DNA from 2 places in the Bacillus sp. 5w2 genome. Region 2 is predicted to be linked to the other one. Evidence: riboswitches for the same ligand, from Rfam matches in the RefSeq annotation. Region 2 holds a riboswitch; the other holds the start of a gene.
The links. A riboswitch is a leader RNA that binds a small molecule or an ion and turns the genes downstream of it on or off. The one in region 2 is predicted to bind FMN.
Positions count from the first base shown of each region.

Region 1 (4,334 bases), on a different contig from region 2:
AGCTTAGAAAGAAGGATTGATTCGTATATAGAAGAAGCACCGCCGTTAGAGCGCTTTATTTTACCAGGTGGAAGTGAGTCGGCAGCAGCTATTCATATTGCACGTACAGTTGTAAGGCGGGCAGAACGATGTATCGTGTCTTTACAAAAAGAAGGGGAAATAAATGAAGTTGTTCTAAAGTATGTAAATAGATTATCTGATTATTTGTTTGCAGTAGCTAGAGTAATAAACGCTCGATTACAAGTAAAAGATGTGGAGTATAATCGCAGTGCAATCGTTTTTCGTGATAAAAAAGAAAAGGAAGTGGAGTGATTCACTTTCTTTTTTTGTATACTTTTTTCTGTAATATACCAAAATAGAGAAGGTATGGTGTTAATTAGAAAACGGAGGATATATATGAAAGTGTTAAAATGTGGCGTCATGTTATTGACAGTACTGTTTTTATCTCAATTACATGTGTACGCAGATGGAAATCGATGGACATGGCCTGTTGAAGGGCAGATAAGTGATTATTTTGGGACAAGGCATGGAAAACACTACGGTATAGATATAGCGGCACCGATCGGCGCGCCTGTGGCAGCTATTCAAGAGGGGAAGGTAACAAAGTCTTATTATTCAAGTAGTTATGGAAACGTTGTATTTATTAAACATGGAGAATATGAGGCTGTGTATGCACATTTAAATAAGAGATATGTAGTTCAAGGGGATAATATTTCAAAAGGAAAAATAATTGGAGAAGTAGGAAATACGGGAGAATCGCGAGGTGCACACTTACATTTAGAAGTTCATCAAGGCAGATGGACGATGGCGAAAAAGAATGCAATGAATCCATTGCTTGTTTTAAATGAACAAAGAAATGAAGTCGTTTCCTCATCGTTATATGTCGTGCAAAAAGGGGACACTTTAGTTAGTATTGCCCGGAAATTTAGTATGACAGTTAAGGAAATTAAAGAAAAAAACGGCTTGCAGCAAGAGCTGATTTATCAAAATCAACAATTATACGTAAAGTGAAAAAAAGAGCTAGTTTAACTAGCTCTTTTTTACCAAAAAATAAAGACACATATAAATCCAGAAATAGCTAAGTAGCTATATAAGTAAAATACTTTTGTTCTTGTTTTTTCGTTTGTTCGAAACAGTACAATAGTCGGTTCAATTAAACCGATTGTCAAACAAAGTAAACCAAGAAGCATACAGCCGATTGAAATGGAGTACAAGGCGATTTGTGGTGCTTGAAATGGAATCATCCATTTTAATAAAAATGCAATAAGTGCAGTGTAGCAAATGCTGCCGATGTATTTATTCAACGGTGCATTAGAACGGAAACCTGGAAGTTTTTTTAAGAAAGAGCGGGAAACAACTTCAGTTTGTAAAGATGTATGCTCTTCGATTATCTTTTGAGCTTCTTTTCCTTTTTGAAAAAGGGATAATATCCAGTTCCGCTCACCTTGAAAAATAAATTGAGAAGTTGTTAAATAATGATCCACCTTCACTTTATTCCAATTCTTCCACGGATGACGCTCACACAATTTTAATTTACTCTCTGTTTTTTTATCATACTGATAAATACTGATGCCATCTTCGTCGAAAGCAGCATAGTATGTCTCTCTTGAGAATGTGCCTAAATCAATTGGACAGTAGAAAAGTAATTCTTTTTTCAAATAAAAGTATTCTTTTCTTAAGTTTTTTTTCATTGTTTCTCGAATAGAGTGTCTCTTTTCTTTCTTCATGACATTTCCTCCATAATCCAGAAAATGTTCTTATCTTAACAATTCAACATCTTATCACTTTTAATTATATATGACTAGGGGATTCATAGGAGAAATGCCGAATTGTAAAAAAACTGGGGTGTATTGTAAAATATAGTGATTGGTTTTTGATTATATAAAATTAATAACTTATTTTTAATAAGTTACACTTTTTTTGTTCACAATACAATCGTGTTGTTGTATAATGAAGTGGAAAATAGAATATCGGTCTATCTTCGGGGCAGGGTGAAAATCCCGACCGGCGGTGATGAACTATATGTGATTTTGTTCTAAGCCCGCGAGCCGTTAAGGCAGGATTTGGTGTGATTCCAAAGCCGACAGTACAGTCTGGATGGGAGAAGATGGAGGTTCAAGCGTTCAAAAAAGATATGAATTTGAACGTCTGTTTGATGTGCCTTAAATTCTCCCTTTGTGTAAAACACAAAGGGTTTTTTCGTTCTATGAAAAAGTAGGCATAGCAGAACCTTTCCACTTTCCATGAGATGATCGATGGAAAAGGAGAGAGAAAGATGAAACAAAAAAACAGTGTAGTGCAGATGGTGAGTGTAGCAATGCTAAGTAGTATTGCATATTTACTGATGATGTTGGATTTCCCGTTCCCAGGGCTTCCGCCATTTTTAAAAATTGATTTTAGTGATGTACCAGCTCTAATTGCTGCGATTATTTTCGGGCCAGTTGCAGGGATAATTGTAGAGGCGATAAAGAATATTTTACATTACGGGATTCAAGGGAGTTTAACGGGAGTGCCAGTTGGAGAAATTGCTAACTTTATTGCAGGATGTTTATTTATTGGACCGGCAGCTTTCTTATTTAGGAAGTATCGTACTGTTAAGAGCTTAACGACAGGATTAATGCTAGGGACAATTACAATGGCGCTCATTATGAGTGTATTAAATTACATCATTATATTCCCAGCTTACACTTGGTTTTTAAATTCACCAGCTATGTCTAGCGAGGCTATAAGAACAACGGTTGTAACGGCAATCTTACCATTTAATTTGATTAAAGGAATTGTTGTGACAATTGTATTTGTAGCGTTATTCTCACGCCTGAAAGTATGGGTGTTTGCAAAAATGAAAAATGCATAAAATATAAAGTGAAACTTTAATCAGTGGGGGTTTTGTTCCTCTCCCGCTGATTATCATTCCTCACCAATCGGGCCTTTACGGGCAGCCCGACCCTCACCTAACTTCTTTGTTTTCGTTGAATTTTGAGGTGGGGGTCTTACGGCCTGGCAAATAGCGGGGTAAAATAAAACCATTAGTAGTATGGAACTACTAATGGTTTTTTATTAAGGAGAATGAAAATAAAAAAACAAAAAATACCCCTCTAATTAATGAGGGGTATTTTTTGAAGTTAATAAAAGACTATTCGAATTTTAAAGCATCGCCGTCGAATGATTCGTCAGCAACTTTAATTGAGTCAGTTGGACAACCTTCGAATGCATCCATCATATCTTCAACTAATACATCTGGAATTTCAACGATACCTTGGTTATCGTCTAACGTTACAAATGCAATACCTTCATCATCATAATCATAAATGTCTGGTGCAGCAGCGCCGCAAGCACCACATGCGATACAAGTATCTTTATCAACGATTGTATATTTTGCCATCTTTTTTCCCTCCTGATAATATGTATGTGAAAAGCTCGCCATAAAAATTATAATCTTATTGTAAAACGGTTTTTAAAACTTTTCAACATAAAATTATAATGATAATGCTTATCAATTAGAGTGTCAACTAATTTTTGAATTATGTCATAAGATTTTCAAAATACGTAAATGTTATTTCGTTTGGTACAATAGAATATATACAAGTATATATTGCCGATATGATAAGTTTAATCAGTAACGGTAGACGTTGTAATCATACAAAAAAGCAATTAAGTTAGATTGAAAGGTGGAAGCGGTAATGCAACTACAATATACTTTATTGTATTGTTTAAAACAATTGAATGGTGAAAGGACCGTTTCTTCTATTTATTATTTATTAAAGGGAAAACGTTCTTCGCAAACGTTACAAGATGGAAATATGTTCCGAATTTCTTTTTTGTTTGGAATATATAAATCGTTAAATAGAACTGAATATGATCGTGAAGTTGCAAAGTTGTTGCAAGCAGATTTGATTCAAGAAATACATGAAAATACATATTTGTTAACATCTAAAGGTAAAATGCAGTTACATACATGGGAGGAAGTGTATGCTTTTCCAGCGCATTTACATGGTTTGCACTATGGTGAATTAGGTGAAACATTTTGGAAAAGATTATCATTAATTATTCAAACTATATCTAATTTACAACAGAATAATACGAAGTTTATTCCTATTCAACAAGATACAGAAATAATGGTGTGGGTAAAACGCTTTTTAACAGGTATACCGTATAGGCGAAGTGAATTGGCAAAAAGATTATGGGGAGAAATACATAATCTTCTAGGAAAAGGTAATGCGATAGAAGCGACGATTGTAACATATCGATTAACAGGATATAAACGTATCGGTTATACATTGCAGCAATTAGCGGAAATTACGAAACAAGATATATTCAGGGTGTACTTTTTATTT
Region 1 is NZ_JBTIWT010000002.1:378,043-382,376, forward strand. It holds gene ACXY7N_RS06240 (cob(I)yrinic acid a,c-diamide adenosyltransferase) at 1-312, shown strand, start outside; gene ACXY7N_RS06245 (peptidoglycan DD-metalloendopeptidase family protein) at 397-1,011, shown strand; gene ACXY7N_RS06250 (hypothetical protein) at 1,041-1,727, opposite strand; FMN riboswitch at 1,974-2,113, shown strand; gene ACXY7N_RS06255 (ECF transporter S component) at 2,276-2,854, shown strand; gene ACXY7N_RS06260 (ferredoxin) at 3,134-3,382, opposite strand; gene ACXY7N_RS06265 (YpbB family protein) at 3,681-4,334, shown strand, end outside.
Region 1: it holds a riboswitch for FMN, as region 2 does, so the genes downstream of both, ACXY7N_RS06255 (ECF transporter S component) here and ribD (bifunctional diaminohydroxyphosphoribosylaminopyrimidine deaminase/5-amino-6-(5-phosphoribosylamino)uracil reductase RibD) in region 2, are expected to answer to the same signal.

Region 2 (4,334 bases):
CATTTGCAATGGTACACGCTCGATTACTTCTAAATCGTAACCTTGTAAGCCAGCAATTTTTCGCGGGTTATTCGTTAATAATCGTAAATGTTGTAAACCTAAATCTTTTAAAATTTGAGCGCCAATACCGTAATCACGCAAATCAGCTGGGAATCCAAGCTTTTCATTTGCTTCTACAGTATCGAAGCCTTCTTCTTGTAACTTATAAGCGCGAAGCTTATTAAGAAGCCCAATACCTCGTCCTTCTTGTCTCATATAAAGAAGAACGCCTTTGCCTTCACGCTCAATTTGAGCCAGTGCAGCATGGAGTTGTGGTCCGCAATCACAGCGGCACGAGCCAAATACATCTCCTGTTAAACATTCTGAATGAACGCGTACAAGTACAGGCTCTCCTGTTGAAATATCACCTTTTACGAGTGCGATATGCTCTTTCGAATCCAATGAATTAGAATAGCCAATTGCATGGAAAGTACCGAAATCTGTAGGTAATGTAATTTCCACTTCTCGCGTCACTAATGTTTCATGGTGGCGGCGATAAGCAATTAAATCTTCTATTGTAATCATTTTTATATCAAATTGTTTTGCGCACTGTATTAAATCAGGTACGCGTGCCATCGTACCGTCCTCATTAATAATTTCGCAAATAACTCCAGCTGGTTCTGCTCCGCAAAGCTGTGCTAAATCGACAGCAGCTTCTGTATGACCAGCACGGCGCAGGACACCGCCTTCTTTCGCAATTAATGGAAAGATATGTCCAGGACGATTGAAATCAGCACCTTTTGATGCAGGATTTAATAATTCTTGTATCGTAGTTGCACGTTCGTGGGCACTAATCCCTGTTGTTGTAGAAACATGATCAATACTCACTGTAAATGCAGTATGATGCGAATCTGTATTATGAGCTACCATTGGTTCTAATTGTAGACGTTCTGCGTACCCTTCCGTAATCGGTACACAAACGAGACCACGTCCATGTGTAATCATAAAGTTAATTGTTTCTGGCGTAATATACTCTGCTAAAGCGATAAAATCGCCTTCATTTTCACGGTTTTCATCATCACATACAATAACGACTTTTCCTTGTTTTAAATCTTCTAGAGCTTCTTCAATACGATGAAACATCATGCTTCCCCCTTATAGAAATCCGTTTTCTTGTAAAAAGCTTTCGCTCATTGAACCTGTTCGTTTTACAGGTTTAGAAATAAAGCGTTCGATGTATTTACCAATCATGTCACACTCAATGTTTACGATGTCACCGGCATTCTTTTCTCCGATAACAGATTCACTTACTGTGTGCGGGATGAGTGAAATTGTAATGGAAGATTCGTCTATATCAAATATTGTTAAACTCGTTCCATCAACAGCGACGGACCCTTTATGCAAACAATAGCGTAGCAATTCATCAGAAATAGCTATTTTGTAATAGAGGGCATTATAATGTTGTTTTTTGTTTAATATCGTTCCGATGCCATCGATATGTCCTGAAACGAAATGTCCACCGAATCGTCCGTTTGCAGCCATTGCTCGCTCTAAATTTACTTTACAGTGCGGTTTAAGCATGCGAAGGGATGTTGATTGCATCGTTTCGGGCATTGCATCCACTGTGAATGAAGTTGTTGTGAAACTCGTTACAGTTAAGCAAATACCGTTAACCGCGATACTGTCACCTAAGTGAACATCTGATAAAATTTTATTTGCATGGATCGTTAACTTCATCGATTCTCCGCTTTGTTGCATGTTTGCAATCGTTCCTAATTCTTCTACAATTCCTGTAAACATTCCGTCACCTCACTTCGGGCATTCGCAACGATTTTTATATCATCGCCAATTTGTTTCATCTCTTGAATTTCCAAGGAAAGTGCATCTTGTAATTTTGAAAAACCATTTCCGCCAAATAAAGTAGGAGCGTCTTGCCCGCCAATTAATTTTGGGCTTATATAAGTCACAATTTCATTGAAATACTTTGTTTGTAAGAAACTCGCATGAACTGTTTGACCACCTTCGACGAAAAGAGAAAGGATTTGTTTTTCGCCAAGTAAGTGTAAGAGATCTTGGATTTCAATTTGCTTCGTTTTCATTTGGAAAATAGCTATATTTTCAGATTCATAAGAAGCTATTTTCTCTTTATTTACATCCTTACCGACAATAATCCATGTCGGTGCTAAACCATCTGTTATGACATGAGAAGATGGTGGCGTTCGTAAATGGTTATCTAAAATAACGCGAATAGGATGTTTCCCCCCATTTGGAATTCTTGTCGTTAAATGTGGATTATCAGCGATAACCGTATTCACTCCAACGAGAATCGCATCATGTGTATGGCGATATTGGTGAACATCAGCTCGTGCTTCTTCCCCTGTAATCCACTTACTTTCACCAGTTACAGTTGCTGTTTTTCCATCTAAGCTCATCGCTGTTTTTATTGTTACAAATGGGCGTTTCGTTTTCATGTAGTGAAAAAAGTAACGATTTAATAAAACTGCTTCTGCTTCAAGAACACCGGTAGTTACTTCGATACCAGCTTCTTCTAATCTCCTTTTTCCATTACCAGAAACGAGAGGATTGCAATCAAGAGTAGCAATTACAACCCGTTTGACTCCTTTTTTGATGAGCAATTCACAGCAAGGTGGTGTTTTTCCAAAATGGCTACAAGGTTCAAGAGTTACATAAACGGTAGCTCCTTTTGCCTTCTCACCAGCCATATGAAGGGCGTGAACTTCTGCGTGTCCTTCACCAGCACGTAAATGGGCGCCCATACCGACGATGTTTCCATCTTTTATAACAACAGCACCAACCATAGGATTTGGGCTTGTTTGCCCAGATGTCCCTTCTGCTAACTGCAAGGCAATCCTCATATATTCTTGATCTGTCATTCTCTTCACCTCTCCTAAAAAAATCAAAAAACCCCAAGGATTTAATATCCTTGGGGTTTGGGAGACGTGATTTCTAGAAATATAGTTTGAATACGAAAGCATAGGAAAGAAACCTAACGATAATTGATATTTCTGCATAAGGAAAAAGCCTAGCAAAATATCGAATTTTTCAAACGCTAGTTGTCTCTTTTTATTTCAGTATAAAAAAATGAGTATAGAAAACTAAACATATATAAAGAATCAAAATGAACCTTTAAAAATATGCATACTGAAATAAAAGTGTATTCACTATATAAAAAACTAGAAACATATCCTTCTCCCATCCAGACTATACTGTCGGCCCTAGAGTTTCACTAGATCCACCGTTTTCAAGTTGAAAACGGGTCACGGACTTAGAAGTTTGCACTTCATCACCGCCGGTTGGGAATTTCACCCGACCCCGAAGGATGTTGTTTGCTCAAATTATAGCACAAAAAAAATAAAAGGCTAGAAAAAAATATTCGAATGTGAAGAATTGTGTGAAAATATATGTAGGCTGGAATGGAGACAAAAGTATTAGAAATGTTGTAAGGAGAAGGGATATAACGGAGTTACTAAAAAGAAAAAACATGCACAAAAAAATGTGCATGTCACATGTTAAATTATTCTGCCTCTGGTGCTCTAACAACAGACTCGAATTTACCTTTATGCGAAGCATCGCAATAAGGCATATTTTTTGATAAACCACAACGGCATAAAGAAAATGCCGGTTTTGCTGGGAATACATTCCCTTGTGAATCGACTAATTCCACGTCCCCTGTAACGCGAAAAGAGCCATTATCATTTACTTTAATTTGTACTTTTGCCAACGTTATCCCTCCTTCCCAAACGCTTAATTCCATCATATAATCAAGAGAAGTGCTTGACAATATAAAGTGAAACTTTAATCAATGGGGGAGGTATCCCCCGCTGATTATTAGTTGAACCAATCGGGCTTTTAGGGGCAGTTAATCTCCCACCTAACTTCTTTGTTTCAGCCGAATTTTGAGGTGGGAGTTTTACTGCCCGCAAATAGCGGGGCAAAAAGAGCACTTTGTTTGAAAGAGAAGACAGTGTTATAATGTTTTTTATAACTGACTAGAGTAAGGTGACGAGAGATGGATAAACAATTACATACATTACGAAACATTGCAAATGAGCGCACGTGGGCATCATTTTTGAATGATAATCATCCATATAGTTTGTTACATTGGTCCATTGCAGGTGTAGGGCAAGAGGCAAAGGATGTTTGGTTACTTCAAGATGAAGTAACATTTCAAACGACAGAATTTCCAACACTGGATGAAGCAGTGCAATGGATTTCTGAAAACATGGAACAAGTTACAGACGTTTTAGCGCAATAAAAAAAACAGGCTTATGCAAGCCTGTTTTTTGTTTCTTTTACATATGATTTTAAAAATTGATCAACGGCTGCTTCATACT
Region 2 is NZ_JBTIWT010000003.1:419,389-423,722, reverse strand. It holds gene ribBA (bifunctional 3,4-dihydroxy-2-butanone 4-phosphate synthase/GTP cyclohydrolase II) at 1-1,122, opposite strand, end outside; gene ribE (riboflavin synthase subunit alpha) at 1,135-1,779, opposite strand; gene ribD (bifunctional diaminohydroxyphosphoribosylaminopyrimidine deaminase/5-amino-6-(5-phosphoribosylamino)uracil reductase RibD) at 1,761-2,873, opposite strand; FMN riboswitch at 3,181-3,324, opposite strand; gene ACXY7N_RS09580 (CDGSH iron-sulfur domain-containing protein) at 3,515-3,721, opposite strand; gene ACXY7N_RS09575 (DUF2552 family protein) at 4,010-4,255, shown strand; gene ACXY7N_RS09570 (alpha/beta hydrolase) at 4,267-4,334, opposite strand, start outside.